DNA from 3 places in the Jeotgalibaca arthritidis genome. Region 2 is predicted to be linked to each of the others. Evidence: predicted binding sites of a transcription regulator. Region 2 holds the regulator's gene; each other region holds the start of a gene.
The links. Region 2 encodes Rex, which represses fermentation and respiration genes when NADH is low (regulators of the CRP and FNR family bind a similar motif). Its sites were predicted from a motif close to TTGTGAANTANTTCACAA; they were not measured.
Positions count from the first base shown of each region.

Region 1: the regulator Rex is predicted to act here: its motif matches at 1,973-1,990, upstream of ald (alanine dehydrogenase).
Region 3: the regulator Rex is predicted to act here: its motif matches at 2,214-2,231, upstream of pflB (formate C-acetyltransferase).

Region 1 covers NZ_CP049740.1:1,564,647-1,567,938, reverse strand. The annotation lists gene ald (alanine dehydrogenase) at 797-1,912, opposite strand; gene G7057_RS07955 (cobalamin B12-binding domain-containing protein) at 2,166-3,292, opposite strand, start outside.
Region 2 covers NZ_CP049740.1:1,346,028-1,349,319, reverse strand. The annotation lists gene groL (chaperonin GroEL) at 1-70, opposite strand, end outside; gene groES (co-chaperone GroES) at 97-381, opposite strand; gene G7057_RS06955 (CPBP family intramembrane glutamic endopeptidase) at 593-1,264, shown strand; gene G7057_RS06950 (YdiK family protein) at 1,301-1,507, shown strand; gene G7057_RS06945 (redox-sensing transcriptional repressor Rex) at 1,541-2,170, opposite strand; gene G7057_RS06940 (ABC-F family ATP-binding cassette domain-containing protein) at 2,492-3,292, shown strand, end outside.
Region 3 covers NZ_CP049740.1:2,154,338-2,157,629, reverse strand. The annotation lists gene pflB (formate C-acetyltransferase) at 1-2,184, opposite strand, end outside; gene parC (DNA topoisomerase IV subunit A) at 2,456-3,292, opposite strand, start outside.

The sequences.
Region 1 (3,292 bases), 220 kb from region 2:
AAAATCGAACGATAGTAGCTAGCTAAAATCATCAGCTAGCTGCTTCATTTTTCCCGGCCCATTTTGATACTTTATCCCTTTGTTGAGATAAGTTCAAACAATTGACACCATTATAATCTATTTTTTTCAAAAAACTAAATAAACAGCTCGTTTTTTTTTTAATAGTGCAGCAAAAGGCTCTGTGGGGTGGCTTTTTGCTGCACTGTTAACTATTTAGCTTGATTTGAGTGAATAGAAATGCTTTTTGGCGGTTCTATTCACTCATTTTGCTGGTTTGAGTGAATATAAATACATTTTGGACGTTCTATTCACTCATTTTGCTAGTTTGAGGAAGTTCAGAATGTTTTTATGTGCTGAAGTTCCTTGATTCGCCAGTAATCGCTGTGGCACCGTCTGATGCTAAGAATAGTGCAGTTGCTTCAATTTCAGATGGCTCAAGTAAACGACTTAACATTCCTTTTGAAATAATTTAAAAAAGTAACCCATATCGCTGATCACTCTGCCGACAATCCTGTCGATACAGCTATAAGAAAAGCGGACAAGTCCGCATTGGCCTATGAAAAAATAGGAAATTTGACCCTGAATTGTCAGGAGACTTCACGCTTCAGCGGGTTAGTCGAATGATATGCGTTAGCGAGCAGCGAAGCGCGCAATGGGGCAAATTTATCTTTTTTTCAGTAGGCCAGGACTTGGGAGCTAGACATTGATGGCTGAACTTATAATCCCCTAGTCTATAAAAAATGAGCTGTATCTTACATTTGGACACAAAAAAGCCGCTCTCACGAGCGGCTTTTTCTTATTTGATTAATTCTTCAATAGCAACGTATTCTTTTTCCAACGATTCTGCGACATCTTTATTGGTTATTTTACCTTGGAAGACGTTGTATCCAGTTAAAATAGTTGAATCAGCTTTAGCAGCTTCAACATGACCTTGGTTAGCAATTTTAACAGCATATGGCAAGGTAACGTTAGTCAAAGCAATGGTTGATGTGCGTGATACTGCACCTGGCATATTCGGAACAGCATAGTGTAAGACACCATGTTTCACGTAAATCGGATCATCATGAGATGTCACGTGATCTTCCGTAGCGAAAATACCACCTTGGTCAACTGCAATATCGACAATGACAGATCCGGGTTGCATGTCAGCTACCATTTCTTCTGAAACTAATGTTGGTGCTTTACGTCCTGGGATTAAAACAGCCCCCACAACAATATCGGCATCTTTAATGGCATTGGCGATGTTTACTTCGTTAGACATTAAGGTTACGACTTCACTTCCGTATAGGTCTTCGATTTCACTCAAGACTTCTGGTTTCACATCTAAAACGGTACAATGAGCGCCCATACCTAACGCGATTTGCAAGGCGTTACGTCCAGATACACCACCACCGATGATGACAACTTTTCCGTTTCTAACACCTGGTACGCCTCCAATAAGCACACCTTTACCGCCGTATTGGCTTTCTAAGAATTGTGCCCCGATTTGTACTGATAAACGACCAGCAATCACACTCATTGGGTTTAATAGTGGCAGGTCGCCAGCTTCTCCAATCATCGTTTCATAACCAATTGCGACAACCCCTGCTTCTTCTAGAGCCGTTGCTAAAGCAGGCTCATTCGCTAAGTGCAAGTAAGTGAAAAGAATTAAGTCTTTTCTAAAATATTTATATTCTGATTCTAAAGGTTCTTTTACTTTAATGATCATCTCTGCAGACCAAACTTTTTCTGCAGTTTCTTCAATGGTCGCACCAGCTTCGCGATATTGCTCATCAGTGAATCCGGAACCAACGCCTCCGTTAGTTTCCACCATAACTGTGTGGCCGTTTTGAACGAGCAATTCGACCCCAAGTGGTGTAATTCCTACACGATTCTCGTTGTTCTTAACTTCTTTCGGTATTCCGATTAGCATAAACTATATTCCTCCAATTTTTTGTTTTCAACTATCTACATACGCTTCTATTTAATGACATTGTGAAATTTCAACCAAAATATTTGTTCGCTTTATTTTGATACAAAAGATAGCTGAATGTGTCATTTCTCTCTAATACCTTAACACTTTTCTACACTTCATTCAAAACATCCGCATTAATTAATGGATGAAAAGATGATTAGAAAACGATTACTTTGTTATTATATCACGAAGTTAAAAAAATGAAACTTTTTTATAATTTTTGATTATTAGACAAAAAAATAGCCTTTTTTTGCTGCAATCGATAAGTGATTTCAGGGATATTTTTAATAGCAAAATCAGCAATTTGCTGGGCAGATACTGTTTGACCATCTTGATCGACAACTTGGACGCCGCCTTTTATTGGTTTCGTCCGCCAATGGGTAGCAAATTGAAATTCTTCTTTTTCAGCCCAAATATATGGCGTCGGCATAAATCCACTGGCAAAGATGATATAGAAGCCTTCTGCGGAATAAGGGTTTGGAATATGGGATTCAATCGCATTGACTAAATGGGTTACTTTTTTAATCAGTTGTTCGGTACGGTTGGCGACGTCATCGTTTTGGCTCATATCAGCAACAAGGCCTTCCCTTTTCAGTTGGCGGTAGCGCTGAATTGCATAGTGGGTAATTTGGACGCTCTCATTGATGATGGGCGGTGTCGCCAAATGAGCGGCTTCTGAATAGCTGACCACATGAAGTAGCGGTGGGCTTTGTTCATTGCTTGGCTCAATGTCATCAATAAGGGCAGACACTGCAGCGAGTTGAGCACGCGCTTGGTCTAGGTCAGGTGAAAAATAATCCAGTCCTGCTCGAGGTTGTAAGATGACTTTAAAATGGTCGTCTTCGAGCGGTTTGATTAAAGCTAGCATAGCTCTGGCTTTTGCTAAGTCTTGAATCCCCCAAGTGTAGCGGGGAGTATTTAACATGACTTGCAGGATAAAGGTTTTGATGCCCATTTTTTTTGCTAGTTTAGCAGCTAGATAAGCAGACAGGACATAGGTGGTATCATCCGCCCCTCTAAAGGCAAAATGGTGAGGCGTATTGGGTTCAAAGGGCTTGTCCGTTTTAGCGATATAGGCCATTGTTTCGATATGGTTCTTTAAATTTTGATAGACATCATTAGGACCCCTGCCGTCCATCTTATTAAACCACCATAATGACAGGGCGTGCCAAGCGATATTGAGGTGGTCTTCATATACTTGAGCCATTTCAACCGTTCGCTTTGTACCGGAATAGGTGCGCACTAACATGGGGCTAGCAGTTTCTCGAATCTGTTCGAATTCTTCTTTACTATTAACTGGTACGCCGCCCCCATTAGGTTGGTCGCCCCACTCTTCAC
Region 2 (3,292 bases):
TTGCTAGTATATCAACGCCTCTTAGTAAGGCTGCACGAGCGTCTTCAGAAAATTTAATATCTTTAGCCATTATTTCTATTCACCTCATCAATTTAATTAGTCAATAATTGCAACGACATCTGTTTCTTTAATAACGAGATAATCTTTGCCTTGGTATTTAATATCGGTACCGGAATATTTTTCAAAAAGAACACGGTCCCCTTCTTTAACAACCATGTCAATCTTTGTACCGTTGTCAGTTACTCGTCCTTCGCCCGTTGCAATCACAATACCTGTTTGTGATTTTTCTTGTGCTGAAGATGGTAACACCAGCCCTCCGACTGTTTGCTCCTCTTCTTGAGCAACTTCAATGATAACGCGGTTTCCTAATGGTTTTAACACAAATATCCCTCCATAATCTATCATTTGAATTAGCACTCTCATCTAACGAGTGCTAATCTATGACTCTATATTAATCAAATCTACTAGTGAATGCAAGACAAAACTATTATTTTTTTTTAAAATTGTGATATACTTTCATATAGACTTTAAACTTCACGTTATTGAAGAAAAAGCATCCTTGCTTTTTAACTTTAACAGAAAGGTGAGATTTATGAAAAAGAAACTTTCTACAGCGACTAAAATTATTTTTGTTTACATCGCTGCTCAGCTATTACCCCTTCCCTTAATGTTTTTATTCCTAGAAAATCGTCAAATTGAAATGAGGTTGAATTTAACCATTTTATTTGCCTTTTTAGGAACAATTGGGATGATTTTACTCAACCGAACTAAGGAATGGACTCCTTCAACAGAACTAACGGATAAACCATCTGCACCTACTAAAAAGATTGTGTTATGGGGATTAATTGGATTTGTCGGCTCAATTGTACTTCAAATTGTAACGTCTCTAATTGAAATGGCTGTCTTTAACGTCTCTTCTGAATCGGTCAATACACAAACCTTGTTAGACACCGCTAGTGACTATCCTTTCTTAATTTTTATGATTGTTTTATTTGGACCAATCATGGAAGAATTTGTCTTTAGAAAAGCGATTTTTGCCCAACTCTCTTCATCAAGTGTCGGAATTGTCGGATCAGCTGTCATCAGCTCATTGTTGTTCGCCTTTATCCACTTTGATGGTCATATGCTTGTTTACGGGTCTTTAGGATTATGGTTTTGCTATTTATACTTTAAAACCAATAACATCTTTACCCCTATCATGGCGCATGCTTTAATGAATGCTTATGCCAGCTTACCGCTTTATTTCCCTGAGCTGTTTCAATAACCGCTTATTATTTATGTTTGTTTAGAAAGGAATCTCATGACTTTAAAAGATATTCTCATCCAAATCGGTATGAAATTTGTTTTTGGTTTGCTATTTGTCTACTTTGCCGTTGATAGTGTCAACACATCAGGCTGGGGCTTTTTAGCTATTCTAAGTATTCTATTCGCTACAAATAATATTGTTAACGGCATTAGAATGCTTGATACGTATTATAAAATCAAGAAAAATATCGATCCTAAATAAAAAACAGTTAAGCCGCAGCTTAACTGTTTTTTATTAGGAAATATTATTATCTAAGAAATAAATCAATGTTTGCAATTCATTCGTTAAATCAACATTTTGAATACGAACATCTTCTGGAACTGATAATCGAATCGGAGTAAAGTTCATGATACCTTTTATACCAGCCTCAGTTAAATCATTAGTCGCTTTTTGAGCAACATTTTGAGGGACTGTTAAAATGGCAACATCGATTTGTTGGATGCGTAGTTGTTCAATCATTTCAGACATATCATAAACAGGAACACCACTAACGATTTTGCCAACAATTTCTTCGTTCACATCAAAAGCACAACTGATGCGCACATTATTGCTCAAGTGGAAGTTGTAATTTAATAAAGCATGACCTAAATTACCTACTCCGATAAGAGCAACGTTTGTTAATCGGTCTTGGTTTAATGTTTTACTGAAGAAATCAAGTAGATACTCCACATCATAACCGTATCCTCTTTTTCCTAAAGCACCGAAATAAGAGAAGTCACGACGGATAGTCGCACTGTCCACCTTGACAGCTTCACTTAATTCATTTGATGAAATTCTTGCTTTTCCTGCGTTATGCAGATATCTCAAATAACGGTGATAAATTGGCAACCGTCTGGCAGTTGCTCTTGGTATTTCTGTTGACATTACAACGCTCCCTTTCAGCATAACGTTTTAAATCTATATAAAAAAGAATAATCACATAATCTTAGCAATCTAATACATAATAACATTATAGCACCACATTGTGAAATATCTAGTATTTTGCTCTAATTTGTATCTTTTTGTGAAAAAAATTCTTTGTTTTCCTTATTTTAATAAGCTTTAAATAAAAGTAGCGACATTATTCACAATCATTAGCTTTTCTATTAATGTTCCTATCTCTTGTTAAAATTCTATGATAAAATGAAATGGCATGTTCTTATTTGACATTTTAACGACCATTATATAGAGAAAGAGGATACACCTATGATATTATTGCAAGGCCAAAATCTTGCGCGTCATTTCGGTTCAACAGTCCTATTTGAAAATATTCAAATTACCATTCAAGATCAAGAGAGAATTGCCTTGGTCGGCCGTAACGGTGCTGGTAAATCGACTTTATTAAAAATACTAGCTGATTTTGAACCCACAGATGAAGGCAAGATTGCCAAGAAAAAAGATCTCCGTATTGGTTACTTAGACCAATACAGTACAGTTGATTCCGACAATACCATTTGGGAAGAAATGTTGTCGGTCTTCGAACCTATTATTAAACTAACGAAAGAAGCTGAAGAAGCAGCCCATGCCTTGACCGATGAAACGTTGATGCAAGACACTCTAGCCTTTGAAGCAGCTCTAAAACGGTATGATAGCTTGCAACAAGAAATTCAAGAAAAGAATGCTTACGGCTACGAGTCAGAAATCCGTTCAGTTCTACACGGCTTCCGTTTTTACGAGGAAGACCACCAACGACCTGTTTCGCAACTCTCCGGCGGTCAAAAGACACGCCTAGCACTTGCAAAAATCCTACTCGAAAAAAATGATTTACTTATTTTGGACGAGCCAACTAACCATTTGGACATTGATACATTAGCTTGGTTAGAAAACTACCTAATCGCTTATCGTGGCACCTTGCTTATCGTATCTCACGATCGCTACTTTTTAGATAAAGTGGCCACCAGTGTCTACGAAATTAGCCGCAATCGCATCCATTATTACAAAGGCAACTATTCCTTTTACTTAAAAGAAAAAGCAGCCCGATTAGAGCAAGAAATGAAACAATTCGAA
Region 3 (3,292 bases), 810 kb from region 2:
TTCACGTGTTAATTTAATAAAGTTAACAGCGTAACCTGATACACGAATGGTTAATTGTGGGTAGTTTTCTGGATGCTCCATAGCATCTAGTAAAGTATCACGGTTAAATACGTTAACGTTCAAGTGGTGACCACCTTTACGTGCGTAACCATCTAACATACTTGCTAAGTTTTCTTCTTGAATATCAGCCTCACGTCCTAATGCTTTTGGAACGATTGAGAATGTATTTGAGATACCATCTAATGAGTATTGGTAAGGGATTTTAGCAACTGATGATAAACTTGCTAGAGCACCATGTGTATCTCTACCGTGTAATGGGTTTGCTCCTGGCGCAAATGGGACACCCGCTTTACGGCCATCTGGTGTTGCTCCTGTACTCTTACCGTAAACAACATTTGATGTAATCGTTAAAATTGATGTTGTATGTTTTGCATCACGGTAAGTTTTGTGTTTCTTCACTTTACTCATGAAGTCTTTCAATAACCAAACACCAATATCATCAGCACGGTCATCATTATTACCATATTTTGGATAGTCGCCTTCTATTTCGAAATCTACAGCGATACCATCTTCATCACGAATAACCTTTACTTTAGCATGTTTAATAGCTGATAATGAATCAATCGCTACAGAGAAGCCAGCAATACCTGTTGCCATTGTACGAACGATATGTGTATCATGAAGCGCCATTTCTAGATCTTCATAGCTATATTTGTCATGCATATAATGAATAACATTCAATGTATTGAGGTACAATCCTGCAACCCATTCATTCATTAAGTCATATTTCTCCATTACTTCATCGTAGTCTAAGTATTCAGATGTAATTGGTTGGTATTTAGGACCAACTTGTTTCTTAGTTACTTCATCTACACCACCGTTAATCGCATATAGAAGTGTTTTCGCTAAGTTGGCACGAGCACCAAAGAATTGCATTTGTTTACCAATACGCATAGCTGACACACAACATGCAATACCGTAATCATCGCCCCACTCTAGACGCATCACATCATCATTTTCGTATTGGATTGAGCTTGTTTCAATCGAAATATGAGCACAGAATTTTTTGAATGCTTCAGGCAAATGTGTTGACCATAACACAGTCAAGTTTGGTTCTGGAGCTGTTCCCATATTTTTAAGTGTTTGCAAGAAACGGAAGCTACTCTTTGTCACTAATGTACGACCATCTTCACCCATACCACCAATTGACTCTGTTACCCATGTTGGGTCTCCTGAGAATAATTCGTTGTAATCAGGTGTACGTGCAAATTTAACCAAACGTAATTTCATAACAAAGTGGTCAACAATTTCTTGTGCTTCGATTTCAGTCAATGTACCATTCTCAAGATCACGTTGAATGTAGATGTCTAAGAATGTTGATACACGTCCTAGAGACATAGCCGCACCATTTTGTTGTTTTACAGCTGCTAGATAACCAAGGTATAACCATTGGAACGCTTCCTGTGCTGTTTCAGCAGGTCTTGAAATATCAAAACCATAAATATTTCCAAGTTCTTTTAATTGTTTCAATGCACGGTATTGCTCGCTCATTTCTTCACGTAGACGGATAATATCTTCTGACATTGTACCGTTTCCTACCACTGCATAATCTTTTAGTTTTTCTTGCATTAAGAAGTCAACACCATATAGTGCTACACGACGGTAGTCTCCGATAATACGGCCACGTCCATAAGCATCTGGCAAACCTGTAATAACTTTATTTGAACGTGCTGCACGCATTTCTGGTGTGTAAGCATCGAATACACCTTGATTATGTGTTTTTCTGTAGTCACGGAAAATTTTAGATACTTCCGCATCAATTTCATAACCGTAAGCTTCTGCTGATTGCTCACTCATACGAATACCACCAAATGGTTGTAATGATCGTTTAAATGGTTCGTCAGTTTGAACACCGACAACTTTTTCTTTGTCTTTGTTTAAGTAACCAGGACCATGAGATGTAATCGTTGATACAATTTTTGTATCCATGTCTAGAACGCCACCAGCATCGCGCTCTTGTTTTGTTAAATCCATAACTTGTGCCCATAGCGAGTTAGTAGCTTCTGTTGGACCCTCTAAGAAGTCAGCCCCATCTACGTAAGGTGTATAGTTTTGTTGAATAAAGTCACGAACATCAACTTCTTCTTTCCATGTTTTACCTTTAAAGCCTTGCCATTGTTCCATTTGTATTGCCCCCTATTTTAAATAGCTTATTGTGATTTATGTAACACACTTTATGCCACTATTATAACACGTTAAAATGATTGTGCAACACTTTTCAAGCTTTTTGTTTTATTTATTTAAAACGTGTGAAGAAACCCGATAAAACATTGATTTAACAGCGTTTTATCAAACGTCAAACATCGTATTTTATTCACCTTTTAGACAAATTTTTTAAAAAAAAGAAACAGCCTGTATTATACAACAGTCTGTTTCTGTACTAATTTGTGTTACTTTATCCTTCTAATTGTGAAAGGTCATGTATTTTTTTAATGGTAAAAATGTTGCCTTCATCTCGTTCTGCAAGAAGAGCACTACCATTAGTGTAGCGAGCAGTAAATGGAATAGACTTGCTATAGACTTCTTTATCTTGCCCTCTCGTTGTCCGAAGGGCGTATAAACTGTTAGCATCTGTTCCCGCATCGACGAAGATAATTCGGTGTGGGTTAGCCTTTAATTCTTTAATCAACATTAAGCCGCGTTTTGCTCTTCCTAAACGAGGGATTTCTCCAGTTCTAAAACGTTTAGCATTGCCACGTTGCGTCAAGATTAAGATTGGATACTTTTCATCGTCTAGATCAAAGACTGCACCACCGACAACATAATCATCTGCCTTTAGGTTAATGGCTTTAACACCACTTGTTCGTAAGCCCGTTGGTGATACTTCATCGAGTAAGTAACGCAAGCTAAAGCCGCCGTTTGTAATCAACAATACTTCATGAGACGTATTTGTTTCATCAACAAAGTAAATATTAGTGACACTATCAGTTTCTGTTTTTAGCTTAATCGCTGTTGTTTTCTTTCGTTTATAGCCTCTAAAGCTTTGATAATCTGATAACAGTGAACGTTTCATCATACCTTCTTTTGTCATGAAGACAACCGTTTGTTTATCTGTTAACGGTTCATCATGACGAATAACTTTAGCAGCGATAATTTCTTCATTACTTGAGAATGGGATACTTTGTGATAAGTGATGACCCATGTCTTTCCATTTTAATTCAGGTAATTCGTGAATTGGAAAATGCATGTAATCGCCCTTGCTAGTAAAAATTGCAATAGCATCTAAGGTTGA